DNA from 2 places in the Kitasatospora sp. NPDC017646 genome. Region 1 is predicted to be linked to the other one. Evidence: riboswitches for the same ligand, from Rfam matches in the RefSeq annotation. Region 1 holds a riboswitch; the other holds the start of a gene.
What was found. A riboswitch is a leader RNA that binds a small molecule or an ion and turns the genes downstream of it on or off. The one in region 1 is predicted to bind thiamine pyrophosphate.
Positions count from the first base shown of each region.

Region 1 (7,632 bases):
GCGGCCGCGGCTGCAGCCGGTCACCCGGCCGAGCATCTCGGCGAACACCGACTCGGCGGGGATGCCGCGGGCCAGTGCGTGGCCGTGCTCGCGGTAGGTGGTGACCACCGCGTCCTCGGGTCCGAGTGCACCGAGGACGCCCGCGGAGACGGCCTCCTCGCCGATGCACAGGTGGACGAAGCCCCGGACCTCGCCGGCGCTGTAGAGCTCGACGCAGCGCTCCTCGAACTGCCGGATGCGCACCATCACCCGCAGGAGATCTTGGCGGTGGGCCGCCTGCGGAGAGGGTCCGCCGCGGCTGTGCGTGCGGGTCCTGCCACGCGAGGCAGTCGGTGCTGCCGTGCGGCGCGGGCTCATCGCGATTCCTCCAGCGCCGAGGTGTCGCCCTCCGGGAGGCCCAGCTCACGCGCTTTCAGCAGGCGGCGCATCACTTTGCCGCTGCGGGTCTTGGGGAGGTGCTGGTCGAAGGCGATCTCGCGGGGCGCGATGGCCGGTCCGAGTCGCCTTCGAGCGAAGGCAGTGATCTCGCGAGCCAGGCCGGAGCCCGGCTCGAAGCCCGGTTTGAGGGAGACGAACGCCTTGACGATCTCGCCGGCGACCGGGTCGGGACGGCCGATCACCCCCGCCTCGGCGACCGCCGGATGCTCCATCAAGATGCTCTCCACCTCGAACGGCCCGACCAGGTGGCCAGCAGACTTGATCACGTCGTCGGCGCGGCCGACGAACCAGTAGTAGCCGTCCTCGTCGCGCCGGGCCACGTCGCCGGTGAGGTACCAGCCGCCCACGAAAGATGCCTCGTAACGCTCCTCGGCGTTCAGATAACCACGGAACATCGACGGCCAGCCCGGACGCAGCGCCAGCTCTCCCTCGCGCCCGGGCACCTCGATCTCGCTCACCTGGCCATCCGCCACCAGGGCCCGCCCGTCCGGCCCTCGCTCCAGCAGGCCCGCCTCCACCCCGGGCAGCGGGCGGCCCATCGAGCCCGGCCTGATCTCGGTGGCCGCGAAGTTCGCGATCATGATCGCGCCGGTCTCCGTCTGCCACCAGTTGTCGTGGATCGGCAGGCCCAGGATCTCCTGCCCCCAGCGGACCGCCTCCGGGTTGAGCGGTTCACCGACGCTGGCGATGAACCGCAGCGCCGACAGGTCGAAGGAGCGCGGCAAGTCGGGCGGGATGCCGCGGGGGCTGGCCCGCATCAGCATCCGAATAGCGGTCGGCGCCGTGTACCAGACGCTCACCCGCTCCTCGGCGAGGATGCCGTACCACCGGCGGGCCTCGTAGTCCCCCGCATCGACAACCATCGTCACCCCGTGGGTGAGCGGCGCGATGACCCCGTACGAGGTGCCCGTGACCCAGCCCGGATCGGCGGTGCACCAGAACACGTCGTCGGGATGCAGGTCCAAGGCGAAGGCCGCAGTGGCGTGGTGTGCCACCACGGCCTCGTGGACGTGTACCGCGCCCTTGGGAGTACCCGTGGTACCGCTGGTGAAGTGCAGCAGCGCCATGTCCTGCGGGTCGGTGTCCGGGATCGTGAACTCCTCGGATGCCTGCGCCAACAGCACATCGAACGAATGGGTACCCGCCAGCGGCTCAGCGCACGGGCCGACGATCAGCACCTCTTCCAATTGCGGCAACTGCTCGCGCCGGCCGGCCACCTTGCGCCGGTAAAGGTCCTCGGTCGTGACCAGCACCCGCACACCGCCCAGCCGCAGCCGTTCCTCGACCGGGACCGGCCCGAAGGCTGGGAAGAGCGGGCAGAACACCGAGGTGTTCTTCAGAGTCCCGAGAACGGACACGTACAGCTCAGGGCAGCGGCTCAGCAGCGAGGCGACCCGGTCGCCGCGGCCCACGCCCAGTGAACGCAGCACATGCGCGAAGCGGTTCGTCCAGCGGGCCAGCTCGTCGTACGTCACCGTGCTGACCTGCCGGTCCACGGCGACGCAGCGCAGCGCGGCGCGCTCGCCGCCTCCAGCGGCGACGTGCCGGTCGACCGCCTCGTACGCAATGTTGAGCCCCCGGCCGCCCGGCAGCCCACCGAGCGCCTCACGCGCCGACTCCCACGAGAAATCGCGCCGGGCCCGCTCGTAGTCGGCGAGATTGGGTGCGACTCCTGCCACCGGCCGAGCACGGATGGCCTCGGTTTCCATGGCCGCTCCCCTTCCGGGTCGCCGATAGGGCCTCTTCCAGCCTGACAGACACGGGACCGCCCGGCCTGGGGGCGCGCGGCAAGGGCCCGGTCGCCCGCCCCGGGAACTTCGCGCCGCTCCACCAGCTGTGCCTGCTGAGCACCCGCACCGACCAGCCCGCGGACTGGCTGCGCACCGGACAGGCCTGGAGCACGTCTGGCTCCTCGCGACAGTCCACAGCCTGCGCACCTCCGTCCTGCACCAGGCCGTCGAATGGCCGGAGACCCGGTGGCGCCTGCGCGACCCCGAAGGCCCACCCGACCACGTCCGGCTCATGCTGCGGCTCGGCTACGAACCTCCCGGACCGGCCACCCCGTGCCGCCCCGTCGAGGAGATCCTCGACCTGGCCGATTGGCACGACAGCCTGGGATACGGCGAATCGTCAGCCTGACCCACCCGGCCGCCCGGTGGACCAGCACGCCAGCCCTCATCGGGCGGACCTGCGGTCCGCTGCGGACCAGGTCACGGTAGGACCGCAAACCGGTCCCTTGCCTCCCGGTCGCTCCGCTCGTGGCGACGCGTTCCCGGCCCTGGCTGTCGACGCAGGCCCGCAGTCGAAGGGAGCCGAAATGACCGCCGTGACCGCAGTCCTGGTGGTGCTCGTCATCCTGGTCCTGATCGGGCTCGCGATGTCGGTCCGCATCGTCCGCCAGTACGAGAAGGGGGTCGTCTTCCGGTTCGGCCAGATCACCGGAGCACACGACCCGGGACTGCGCCTGATCATCCCGTTCGCCGACGTCATGCACCACATCTCGCTGCGGATCGCCACCATGCCGATCCAGTCCCAGGACATCATCACCCGCGACAACGTCAGCATCGACGTCTCCGCCATCGCCTACTTCCGCGTCGTGGACGCGATCAAGTCGGTCATCGCCATCGAGAAACGTGAGCTCCGCGATCAACCAGATCGCCCAGACGACCCTGCGCAAGGTCGTCGGCCAGCACACCCGCGGCAACGTCCTCTACCACCGCTACGACGGCCATTACGGCCTCATCACACCCGCCGAGTGACCCACCGGTGGGAACCACTCAGCGAGGGAGCCGATCATGACCGACCCCACCACCGACCGCACGTCCGAAGCCTTCCACCCGCCGGGCCGCGACCTCGAAAGCGCCGTCGAACGCGTGGAACTGCTCGAAACCCAGGTCCAGGCCCTCGGCCGGGCCATGCGCGCCCTCCTCCAGGGGCTGGAGGACATTCCCGACCAGGAGCCCGACCCCGAACGCGTCGGCCGCGCCGCCCGCCTGGCCCACGAACTCCTGCTCGCCCAAGGACTCTGACCACCCCCCAGGAGCGGACGGCCATGAAACTCACCTTCCTCGGCCCGCTCTACGCACGACCGGGTCCCTACGCCTGCGCCTACGTCGACACCTCACGCGACCTCGACGAACCCGACCGGGCCATCGACCTGCGCTGTCGGCACCTGGCGACCGAACTCACCACCCAGGGCGCCGACACCGCCACCACCGGCGCCGTCACCCACGTCGTCGGCACCGATCGCGATCTGCCCGGCCGACACGCAGGCCGTCTTCGCCGCCCACGGCCGCCTCGCGCTCGCCGAGGAACTGCCCGGAGCCGCCACCCCGCGACGGCGCCCGGTTCACGATGGTCCCGGACGCCACGCCGCTCGCCCTCCAGCACGCCCCCGACATTCCCTACGCCGCCGTCAGCGTCCACCGCGTCGCCCGACCGGGCGGCGCACTCACCTCCGAGCTGGAGGTCGACCTCCAAGCGGGCCGGTGGTCCACCGCCAGGGTCGCCCCCGGCCACCTGACCCGGCACCGGGTTGCGGCCTCCGAATGGCGACAGGCCGCCGCAGAGGTCGCCGAAGAACTCGCCGGCCTCGCCGACCGCAGCGAGGCCGAGACGATCGTCCTGTCCGGCTGTCCGGCTGTCCGGCGACCACTGGGCCCGCAACACCCTCACCCGGGAACTGCCCGCCCAGGCGCCTACGCAAGCGCATCGTCACCATCGACGGCGACGGCCGGGACACCGATCCCGAACGCGCGCTCATGGAGGACGAACTCGCCTGCCTGTTCCGCGGCCGCCTGTCCGCCCGCGACCAGGCCAACACCCAGCGGTTCCTGGCCCGCCGCGCCCGCCGCAGCGGTCCCGTCGAGGGCCTCGCCGCCACGTTCACCGCCCTGCGCCACGGCCGGGCCGAAGCCGTCCTGATCAACGACCCCTTCGACCTGGAACGACAGCTGTGGATCGGCGTCGCACCCAAACAACTCGGCCTCACCCAACGTGAAATGCAGGCCCTCGGCATCAGCTCCTCCCGGCAGGCACCGGCCGACGCCGCACTCATCCGCGCGATCGTCGGCACCGGCGCGGACCTCATCGTCATCCCCCACGACGAACTGCCCCTCGACGACGGCCTCGGAGCCCTCCTCCGCTACCCGGACGCCCCACGTGAGCCCGGCACACACGCTCCGGGTCCCGTCCACCCGTGCAGCCCGCAGGTCGACTGCCGGGCTGCTACCCGGGCCCTGTTCCCTTCCCCAGGCCGAACCTGCAAGGTGGGCTCCCTACGCCGGCATTGCCCGGATCAGGTGGTGGAGGTCGCCGTCGGGGTCTCGTCGACCCCCTCCGGCCTCTCAGCCCGCCCGTCGAATCCACTCCAGGACAGCACAGTTGACCACCCTGGACCGTTCCGGCCGAACTCCCTCGCTCACCCCGCAGGCCACTTCCCACGCTACGCGCCACCCTCCCGCGCACCAGGGCCGAACGACCCTCTCCCCCGGCTCTCCACGGCAGACCCGACCGAGCTGCCCGCCACGAGCCCTCCGGGCCCCGGGGCGTCCGTGTCAAGGCCCCGGTGCGCCCCGGCGGGGACCCACGAACAGGCCACCCGGCCACCGATCCCAGTGCTCCAGACGGGCGAGCCGGTACTCCAGCCGGTCCTTCAGCAGATCGATCGCCTCGTGCATCGTCTCGGCCACCACCCGCGCCCGCGCCAGGCGTCCGTTCACATCCAGGCTGGCCCGGGCGACCGCCGACCGCCGCACCGCCGGATCGCGCCCCTGCATCAGCCTCACCCGCACGGACAGCACCGGATCCCGCGCATGACGCGCCACGCCCAGCACCATGTCGCGTGCGTACTCGGCCGACTCCGGCGGCATCTCGCCCCGGACCTCCACCTCGATCACGGGCACCACTGCGGACGCCGAACGGCTCACGCCCGCCCACCTCCCGACTCGTGACTCACACCGACGACTCCCCGCCCTCTTCCGCCCGCCCCGTGCCCTCTTCCTCCGGGCCCGGGCCGGCAGGCAGCTTCGCCTTCAGGCGCTTCAACTCCTCCTCCACTTCCTGGTCCGCGCTGATCCGCTCAAGCTCGATCCGGACCTCGTCGGGGCCAGCCGGCGCGGCGGCGTCCTCCAGCGCGCCGGAGGCCATCAGCTCGTCCAACGCCCCGGAGCGGGCCTGCAGCTGCTCCGTCCGGTCCCGGGCGCGCTGCACCGCCGCGCCGACGCTCCCCATCTCCTCACCGATGCCCGAGAGGGTCTCGCCGATGCGGGTCTCGGCCTCGGCCCGGGTGTACTCGGCCTTGAGCGTCTCCTTGCGCGTGCGGAAGGCCTCCACCCGCGCCTCCAGCCGCTGCGCGGCCGCCGTCAGCTTCTCCTCCTCGGCCCGCAGCAACGGCTCCTGCTCCTCCAGATCGCCGAGCTGCCCCTGCATACCCGCCCGCCGGGCCAGCGCCTCACGCGCCAGATCCTCACGTCCTGCGGCCAGCGCCTGCTGCGCCTGCTCCTCCAACTTCTTGTTCGACTTCCGCAATTGGGCGATCTGCAGCTCCAGCCGTTTCCGGCTCGCCGCCACATCCGCCAGGCCGCGCCGGACCTGCTGCAACAGCTCCACCTGCTGGGTATACGCGTAGTCGAGCACCTCGCGAGGGTCCTCGGCCCGATCCAGCACCTTGTTCGCCTTGATCCGGAACAGTTCTGCGATGCGGTCCGCGACACCGGTCATGGATATCCACTCCTTCCCGCAGCGACTCGGCCAGGACGGTCGCGACGTGGAACACCTGCCGCTGGATCACCGGCACTCACAGCAGATGCGGTACCTCCACCGTCTCTCCGCGAATGACGCGGCACAACCCGCTGCCCCGGTCCTCGCTCGCCCGGAGCCGGGGCTTGATCACCTCCTCGCCGACCCGGGCGTGTACCGGACATTCGTGATCTCCCAGCGGCGCGAGACCGCCCCCGTCGGCCTTCTGCCGCCCCGCGCGCTATGTCCGACTGGCCTGCGCTCGGCCGGGCTCGGCCGGCTCGCGGTGCCGGTGCAGGATGTCGAGGACGACCTTGCCGTCCACCGTCTCGTGCTCCACGAGCAACGCGGCGAGCTCGTCCAGCTGAGGGCGGTGACTGCGCAGCAGGTCGACCGCCCGTGCCTCGGCCTGCCGGAGCAGCCGGGCGACTTCCTCGTCGACGGTGCGCTGGGTGGATTCGGAGTAGGGCCTGCGCAGCAGGTCTTCCGCGTCGGGGCCGAGGTGCTGTGGGGTCGTGGTGGCGTATCCGACCGGGCCGAGTGCGGTGGACAGGCCGAATTCGCGGACCATGCGGGTGGCGACCTGGGTGGCGTTGGCGAGGTCGTTGGCGGCGCCGGTGGAGCCCTCGCCGAAAACGGCCAGTTCGGCCGCCCGGCCGCCGAGCTGGACGGTCAGCAGGTCCATGAGATAGCTCTCGCTGTACAGGTGCCGTTCCGCCTCCGGGAGTTGCTCGGTTGCACCGAGAGTCATGCCGGCCGGGAGGATGGTGACCTTGGCGACGGGGTCGGCGTGTTCGCACAGGGCGGCCATCAGGGCGTGTCCGGACTCGTGCACGGCGACTGAGCGGCGTTCCTCCGGGAGCAGGGCGTTGGAGGACTCGCGGCGGCCGAGCAGCAGCCGGTCACGGGCGGTGTCCAGGTCCCCGACTGTGAGGGTGGCGCGTTCGGCGCGCACGGCGTTGATGGCGGCCTCGTTGACCAGGTTGGCGAGGTCGGCGCCCGAGAAGCCGGGGGTGGCGCGGGCGATGCGGTCCAGGTTCACGTCGGGGGCCAGGGTCTTGCCCTGCACGTGGACGGAGAGGATGGCGGAGCGCTCGGCCTGGTTGGGCAGTGGCACGGTGACCTGCCGGTCGAAGCGGCCGGGCCGCAGGAGCGCCGGGTCGAGGGCGTCGGGCCGGTTGGTGGCGGCGAGGACGACGATGCCGGTGGACTGGTCGAAGCCGTCCATCTCGGCGAGCAGTTGGTTGAGGGTCTGCTCGCGTTCGTCGTTGCCGCCCAGCCTGGTGCCGCCGCCACGGCGGCCGCCGACGGCGTCGATCTCGTCGATGAAGATGATCGAGGGTGCCCGCTTGCGCGCTTCGTCGAAGAGGTCACGCACCCGGGAGGCGCCGACGCCCACGAACATCTCGACGAAGCCCGAGCCGGTCACCGACAGGAACGGGACCTCGGCCTCTC
Region 1 covers NZ_JBIRJC010000001.1:606,841-614,472, forward strand. The annotation lists gene pdhA (pyruvate dehydrogenase (acetyl-transferring) E1 component subunit alpha) at 1-246, opposite strand, end outside; gene acsA (acetate--CoA ligase) at 354-2,147, opposite strand; gene ACH4J0_RS02955 (hypothetical protein) at 2,275-2,577, shown strand; partial or broken gene ACH4J0_RS02960 (SPFH domain-containing protein) at 2,816-3,004, shown strand; gene ACH4J0_RS02965 (hypothetical protein) at 3,072-3,197, shown strand; gene ACH4J0_RS02970 (hypothetical protein) at 3,234-3,467, shown strand; gene ACH4J0_RS02975 (hypothetical protein) at 3,560-3,706, opposite strand; partial or broken gene ACH4J0_RS02980 (hypothetical protein) at 3,793-4,071, shown strand; gene ACH4J0_RS02985 (hypothetical protein) at 4,137-4,616, opposite strand; TPP riboswitch at 4,696-4,866, opposite strand; gene ACH4J0_RS02990 (HPF/RaiA family ribosome-associated protein) at 4,995-5,336, opposite strand; gene ACH4J0_RS02995 (PspA/IM30 family protein) at 5,392-6,159, opposite strand; gene ftsH (ATP-dependent zinc metalloprotease FtsH) at 6,419-7,632, opposite strand, start outside.

Region 2 (7,632 bases), on a different contig from region 1:
GACGCCGGCGAGCTTCTCGGTCGGGATGGCCGAGGCGTTGGCGCGCTCCAGCGAGGCGGCGACCTCGCCGGTGGCGGTCTCGGCGTCCTCCAGCCAGAACTCGAAGCCGGTGTGCACGGTCGGCGTGAAGGCGGCGGTGGTGTCCAGCAGGTCCTGGAGACGGCGGCCGCCGGGAACGGTCCGGCGGGCCGGGACGGGGCTGCCCGGCTCGGTGGCCAGGGCCAGCTCCAGGGCGTCCGCGAGGTCACGGCTGAGGTCGCCGGAGGAGGACTGGGTCTGCAGGCCCAGCAGGATCGAGCCGTCCGGGCGGCGCAGGGCCGGCCAGGCCAGCGGCAGCACGGTCGCCAGGGTCACCGACGGGACGTCACCGCCGGCGGTCCCGGCCACTCCGGCGGCCAGCGTCAGCGGCACCGTGGCGGCGGGCACCAGCTCGCGCAGCGCCACCCAGTCGGCCTCGCCCGGCAGGCCCTCGAACGGGCGGTGCACCAGCTCCTGCACCGCGTGCGACGCCTCCCGGCCGTGGCAGGCCTTGTAGCGGCGGCCCGAGCCGCAGGGGCAGTCCTCGCGGGCCCCGACCACGGGGATCTCACCCGTGACGGCGGTGGTGGACTGGCGCTGCGGCGCCTTCTTGGCGGCCTTCTTGCCCATGCTGCGGCTCTCCCGGGGACGGTGGTCCTGTTCACCGGGAAGCCTACTGAGGTTCCCCCGGCGCGCGGGACGCGCCGGGGCGGGCGTCGTGCGCGGCCCGCGGCTACCCGCTACGCGCTGCGCGCGTCGCCGCCGGTGCGCCGGGCGTGCCGGGCACGGGCGGGCAGCGCCGCCCAGACCGTCACCTCGCCGGGCGCGTCGCGCACGCCCCAGTCGCTGGCCAGCTGGTCGACGATGCCCAGGCCGCGGCCGCCGCGCGAGCTCACCGAAGGGCTTCCGGGCACCGGCCGGGTGGCCGCGCCGCCGTCGGTGACCTCCAGGGTGAGCACGCCGTCGGCGTGCATCTGCCAGCGGACCAGCACCCCGCCGTCCGGCTCGGCCGGGCCGTCCTCGCGCTCCCGCCCGCCCGGCGCCGGGTGCGTCCCGGACGGGACGCCGACCAGCACCTGGTCGACCACCTCGGCCCGGGTCCCGCGGCCCAGGGCGGGCAGCGGGCCGAGCGGACGGGCGTACCGACAGGCGTTGCTCAACAGTTCGGAGAGGATCAGTACGGCATCGTCAATAACCGGTTCCGGTATCTGCCTGTCACCCAGATCTCGACGCAGTCGGCGCCGTGCGACCCCGACACTCGCTGGGCCGTGCGGCACTGCCATGGTCGATGAAGTAGGCACTTCGCGCGCCACCATCAACGCCACCCCCGGACCTCCTTCAGCGTATGCCGAGGGATGGATGCCCCTTGGTAATGCGTCGGAAACGACCATCGGGGGATCCCGCGAGTCCATTTCGAGCAGCACGACCCAGGGTCGACGAGAGTCCATTCCACGCTCACCCTCCGTCGCCCGCAGGCGGGAATTCCGGCAATACCGTGCGCGGAAGGTTTGCCTGCCGACCAGAGTGACCGGGTCCCACCGGTACGGCGGCGGTTCCCGCCCCGGATCAGCGCCCGAGCTGCGCCAGCACCTCGGCGGGCCGGTTGGTGATGATCGCGGACACCCCGAGCTCCAGGCAGAGTTCGACGTCGGCCGGCTCGTCCACCGTCCACACGTGCACCTCGTGGCCCAGCTCGCGCAGCCGGGGCACCAGCTGCGGCCTGGCCCTGATCAGCTCGATGCCCGGACCGGCGATCCGCGCCCCGCCCGGCAGCGGACGGCCCGGCCGCAGCTGACCGAGCAGCGGCAGCATCCGTTCGATCAGGAACACCCGCCGGAAGTCGGGCGCGGCGGCGGCCACCCGGTCCAGCGCGATCGAGGAGAAGCTCATGATCCGGGCGGACGGGCGGTCGCCCTCCCGGGCCGCGCCGATCTTGAACCGTTCCAGCATCCGCAGCAGTTCGGCCTCGACCCGGCCGCGGAAGCGCACCGGGTGCTTGGTCTCGATCGCCAGGTCCACCGGGCGGCCGCAGTCCACCACCAGCTCCAGCAGCCGCTCCAGCCGCAGCACGCCCCGCAGTTCGGGGTCGGTGCTGGGCCTGCCGGTCTTCCACGCTCCGAAGTCGTACGCCTCCAGCTCGGCGAGGGTCATCGCGGAGACGGTGCCCCGGCCGTTGGAGACCCGGCCGATCCGGCGGTCGTGGACGCAGACCAGGTGACCGTCGGCCGTCACCCGGACGTCGCACTCGACGGCGTCCGCGCCCTCGTCGAGCGCGCGCCGGTAGGCCGCGAGGGTGTGCTCGGGCAGCGCGTGGGAGGAACCGCGGTGGGCGATCACCTGGACGGAGGGCGCGGTGCGCGCCACCGCCGGGGGCAGGTCTGGGCTGGTCACGGCCCCAACGATAGGGGGCGCAGGTGTCGTGGAGGCGAAGACGGTCCCAACCCGTGGGGCCGGCTCCGCCTCCGGCCGGTCAGCTCGCGGTGGCGCGCCGGGTCAGCGGGGTGAGCGCCCAGGTCGCCAGCGCCGGCACCAGGAAGGCGAACAGCGAGGCGGAGGTCCACTCCTGCGGGGTGAAGTGCAGCGACTCCTGGGCGGAGGTCCAGAAGTCCACCCACCAGCCGGCCACCGCAGTCGGCGCGATGAACTGGTAGACGGCGAAGCCCAGCACCCACGGCAGCAGCATCAGCCATCGGGACGGCGCCCGCTCGGAGAGGTCCCAGCCGTGCCGGCCGGCGCCGAAGAAGTAGTCCACCGCCAGCACCGCCAGCAGCGGCACGAACACCGAGCCGATCAGGCCGAGGAAGTTGCTGTACGTGTCGGTGAACCGGTCGATCCGCAGTGCCAGCACGGTGGTCAGCACGCCGATCCCGCCGCTCAGCACCCGGCGGTCGACCCGCGGCAGCAGGTTCTGCAGCGACATCGCGGTCGAGTACACGTTGGCGAAGGACTGGTCGGTCTCGCGCAGCACCAGCACCAGCAGGAACAGCCAGCCGGCCCAGACGCCGAGGAAGGAGTCGAAGATCCGGCCCGGGTCGCCGTCGGACTGCAGCAGCGCCATCAGGCCGAGGACGTAACACCAGACCTGGGCGACGGTGTAGCCGGAGAAGCTGCCCCAGAAGGAGGAGCGGGGGGTGCGCGAGTGCCGGGTGTAGTCGGCGGCCATCGGGACGAAGGAGATCGACACCGCGATCATCGCGTCGGTGGCTCCCAGGAAGCCGTGCCAGTTGCCCGCGCCCGGGTCGGGCACGCCCTGCCGGCCCAGCTGGACGGTGAAGTACACCATCGCGACCGCGACCGCCCCGGCCACGAAGCGGCGCAGCACCGTGATCGAGCCCAGCGGCCAGATCGTCAGCGCGGTGGTCAGCGCGCCCGCGAGCAGCACGAACAGCCAGCGGTAGCCGGTGGTGTGGGCGACGGTCTGCGCGCCGGCCGCGATGGTCAGCAGCTCGAACACGCCCCAGCCGATGCACTGGACGATGTTCAGCACGGTCGGCAGGTAGGACAGCCGGGTGCCGAACAGCCCGCGCAGGTTGGCCATCGCAGGGGCGCCGGTCCGGGCGCCGATCAGCGCGGCCACGCCGAGCATCGCGGTGCCGACCGCCGTACCGGTCACGATCGCGGTCACCGCGGCGGCCAGCGACAGTTCGCTGCCCTTCTCACCGAGCACGGTGGCCGCGGTCGAGAAGCCGATCAGGCTGACGCCGAGGTTCATCCAGAGCGCGAAGTGGTCCCGGAAGCGCAGGGTGCGCGGCGGTTCGGTGTCCAGGACCAGCGGCGCCTCGACCCGCTGGTCGAGCAGCGCCGTGGCCGTGGCCGAGCCGGCGGGGAGGTCGGGGAATTCCTTGGACGCGGAGGCGCCCGAAGAAGAGGATGGCGAAGCAGGCGGCATGGCCGATACTCCCTACGCCGGCATTACCCGGACAGGTTCCGGCGGTCAGCGCCCCCTCGACGGTCAGCCTGCCGTTCGCCTGGCGTACCGTCGACATGCGCACTCTCAGCCTGGTGGGTCCAAGCTCCCGCGTGTCAGTTTGGAGCGACAGGCTAACCGGCACGGGTACGAACGCCAAAGGCCACGGGTGCGCGGTCCGCATCGCGGGACGCCGGGCGGGGGTGGGGAGCCCCCGGCCGTCGGTGACGGCTAAGGATTCTTATGAGTTCTTCAGAGGGGTCCTTACGGCAATCGAATCGTCGGTGCGAAAAACTATGGTCCTTGGATCTGTCAGCTATGGAGGTCGTCCGTGAGCACCGAGCGCGAGGTTGGGCCCACCGGGCCGCAGGGGGAGCAGCCCGCGGGGGCCGATGAGGCGGCGGGCGCCGCTTCCGACGGCACCGCTCAGGGCGGGCACAAGCCGACCATGGCCTTCAACCGGGTGCCCGAGCCCGTGGCCGAGCCGGGTGCCGACCCGGCGGCCGAGCCGTCGGCGGCGGACGCGGCTCCGGTCGACGGTGCTCCGGCGGCGGACAGCGGGCACAAGCCGACCATGGCCTTCAGCCGGGTCCCAGAGCCGACGGCCGAGCCGGTGGCCGTACCGACCGCGGCCGACGCCGCGCCGGTCGCCGAGGCCGCTCCGGCCGGGGGCGGGCACAAGCCCACCGTCGCCTTCACCAAGGTCCCCGCGCCGGAGGCCCCGGCCGCGCCCGACGTCCAGGAGCCGGCCGTCGACCCGGTCACCGGCTACATCGACGCCCCGCCCCCGGTCCTGCCGTCCGCGTCGCCCGCCCCGGCCGCGCCCGCCCCGGCCGTGGCCGCGCAGGCCGCCGCTCCGGCCGCGCCCGCCGTGCCGCCGGGTGCCAACCCGTACGCGACCCCGACCCACGGCGTGCCCGTCGCCAACGCCCAGGAGCCGTACGGTGCTCCGGCCGCCGGCGGGCCCGCCGCGCACGGCCACCACCCCTTCGGTGCCGGCCAGCCGCTCGGCGGCTGGGGCGGCCACGACGCCGCCGCCGGCGGCGCGGGCTACCCCGGCGGCCCGAACGGCCCGCTCGGCTACCCGGCCGACTACCCCGGCGGCCCGACCGGCTCCGGCGGCCCGCGCAAGAAGCGCGGCGGCCTGGTGGCCCTGCTCGCGGCCGTCGCACTGGTCGCCGGTGTCGCGGGCGGCGCGATCGGCGTGGTCGCCACCGACCACGCCAACAGCAGCAGCTCGGTCGACGACCACCGCAGCACCACCGTCCAGGCCAGCAACACCCAGAAGAACGAGCCCGCGCCCGGCTCCATCGCCAGCATCGCGCAGAAGGCGCTGCCCAGCGTCGTCACCATCAAGGCGCAGGGCTCCCAGGAGTCGGGCACCGGCACCGGCTTCGTCTTCGACACCGAGGGCCACATCCTCACCAACAACCACGTGGTCGCGCCGACGCTCAACGGCGGCAAACTGACCGTCAAGTTCGCCGACGGCACGTCCTACAGCGCCTCGGTGCTGGGCCACGCCGAGGGCTACGACGTCGCCGTGGTCAAGATCGACAACCCGCCGAAGGCCAAGCTGGCGCCGCTGGCCCTGGCCGACTCCGACAAGGTCAACGTCGGCGACGCCACGATCGCGATCGGCGCGCCGTACGGCCTGGAGTCCACCGTCACCAGTGGCATCGTCAGCGCCAAGGACCGCCCGGTCGCCTCCGGCGACGAGACCGGCTCGCAGGCCTCGTACATGAACGCCCTGCAGACCGACGCCTCGATCAACCCCGGCAACTCCGGCGGCCCGCTGCTCGACTCCAGCGGCGCGGTGATCGGCATCAACTCGGCGATCCAGTCCAACGCCTCCGCCAACGGCCGGGCCGGCAGCATCGGCCTGGGCTTCGCCATCCCGATCAACCAGGCCAAGTGGGTCGCGGACACCCTGATCAAGACCGGCAAGCCGGTCTACGCCAAGCTCGACGTGCTGCGCAACGACGACTACAAGGGCGACGGCGCGCAGATCCAGACCCGCGACGTCCAGGGCCAGCCGGCCGTCACCCCCGGCGGCGCGGCCGACAAGGCCGGCCTCAAGCCGGGCGACGTGATCACCAAGCTCGGCGGCGTGCCGATCGAGAACGGCCCCGCCCTGGTCAGCCGGATCTGGACGCACAAGCCCGGCGAGACCGTGGACGTCGAGTACACCCGCAACGGCCAGACCATGACCACCAAGGTCACGCTCGGCCAGCGGGACGGCGACCAGTGACCCCCGGGCGCGCGGAATCGTGTGCACCGAACCCCGCCGGACCCGTTAGGCTGACCTCCGCCTGGAGAGCTGCCCGAGCGGCCTAAGGGAACAGTCTTGAAAACTGTCGTGGCGTGACCCGTCACCGTGGGTTCGAATCCCACGCTCTCCGCTGGTAGGAGAACCACCTGCTCAGGGCGGGTGCCGACATCGAGTCGGCACCCGCCCTCGGTGTTTTCCGAGGAGTTCCGGCGGCCGGGGTTGACCCTGACACCGTGGGAGGCAGTGGAGTGGAAGCACCATGTTGACCATCGGAGACTTCGCCAGCCACGGCCGGGTGTCGGTGCGGATGCTGCGCCACTACGACGCGATCGGGCTGCTCAGGCCCGCCCGGGTCGACCCGGCCACCGGGTACCGCTCCTACGAGGCGGGCCAACTCGCCCGGCTGAACCGGGTGATCGCGCTCAAGGAGCTCGGCTTCACGCTGCAGCAGGTGCGGGCCGTCCTGGACGAACAGCCGGACGCCGCCGAACTGCGCGGGATGCTGCGCTTGCGACGGGCCCAACTCGCCGCGGCGATCGCCGCGGACGAACAGCGGCTGGCCCGGGTGGAGGCGAGGCTCCGGACGATCGAGAGCGAGGGGAACATGTTCGAGCACGATGTCGTGGTGAAGCCCGTGCCGTCCGTCCGGGTGGCCCAACTGACCGGTGTGGCGGCGAGTTACCAGCCCGAGGACATCACGCCGGTGATCGGCCCGCTGTTCACGGAGCTGTGCCGCCGGGTCGCCGAGGCCGGGATCGAGGAGGTCGGACCGTCCGTCGCCCGCTACGAGGACGCGCCGGGGGGCGACGGCTCGGTGCTCGTCCGGGTCGCCGTCCAGGTCGCGCACTCGGTGCCGGGCGGCCGGGACGACTTCGAGGTGGTCGACCTGCCGCCGGTCGCGGAGGCGGCGACCATCGTCCACCGCGGCTCGATGGACGCGGCGATGGGCAGCTTCCAGGCGCTCGCCCGCTTCATCGAGGAGCACGGCTACCGCTCGGCCGGCTACGCCCGCGAGCGCTACCTGGAGACCCCGGAGGACGTGTCCGGCTGGGTCGTCGAGCTCCAGGAGCCGGTGGTCCCCCGGTAGCCGGCGCCGTTTTGCCCTCGACCTGGTCGAGGGCCCTAGCGTCGCCCAGCATGACCACCACCGCGCCGCCCCGGCCGTACCTGCCCCGCCCGTACCTGCTCTGGCTGACCGGGGTCCAGGCAGGGCTGCTCGGTGACGCCGCGTTGGGGTTCGCCCTCGGCTGGGCCGCCTCCGGGTACGGGGGCGGCGCGGCCGGGCTGGTGCTCACGGCCGTCACCGTGCCGCGCACCGCGCTCGTCCTGCTGGGCGGCGCGGTCGCGGACCGGTTCGGCGCCCGCCGGGTGATGCTCGCCGGGGACGCGGTGATGCTGGCCGCGACCGTCGCCCTGGCGCTCGCGGTGGCCAGGGGCC
Region 2 covers NZ_JBIRJC010000004.1:128,239-135,870, reverse strand. The annotation lists gene ACH4J0_RS08850 (DUF5926 family protein) at 1-648, opposite strand, end outside; gene ACH4J0_RS08845 (ATP-binding protein) at 759-1,301, opposite strand; gene ACH4J0_RS08840 (glycerophosphodiester phosphodiesterase) at 1,585-2,409, opposite strand; gene ACH4J0_RS08835 (purine-cytosine permease family protein) at 2,489-3,907, opposite strand; TPP riboswitch at 3,900-4,048, opposite strand; gene ACH4J0_RS08830 (S1C family serine protease) at 4,257-6,173, shown strand; tRNA gene ACH4J0_RS08825 (tRNA-Ser) at 6,237-6,324, shown strand; gene ACH4J0_RS08820 (MerR family transcriptional regulator) at 6,454-7,281, shown strand; gene ACH4J0_RS08815 (MFS transporter) at 7,332-7,632, shown strand, end outside.
Region 2: linked by a shared signal. The riboswitch ahead of ACH4J0_RS08835 (purine-cytosine permease family protein) and the one ahead of ACH4J0_RS02985 (hypothetical protein) in region 1 are both predicted to bind thiamine pyrophosphate.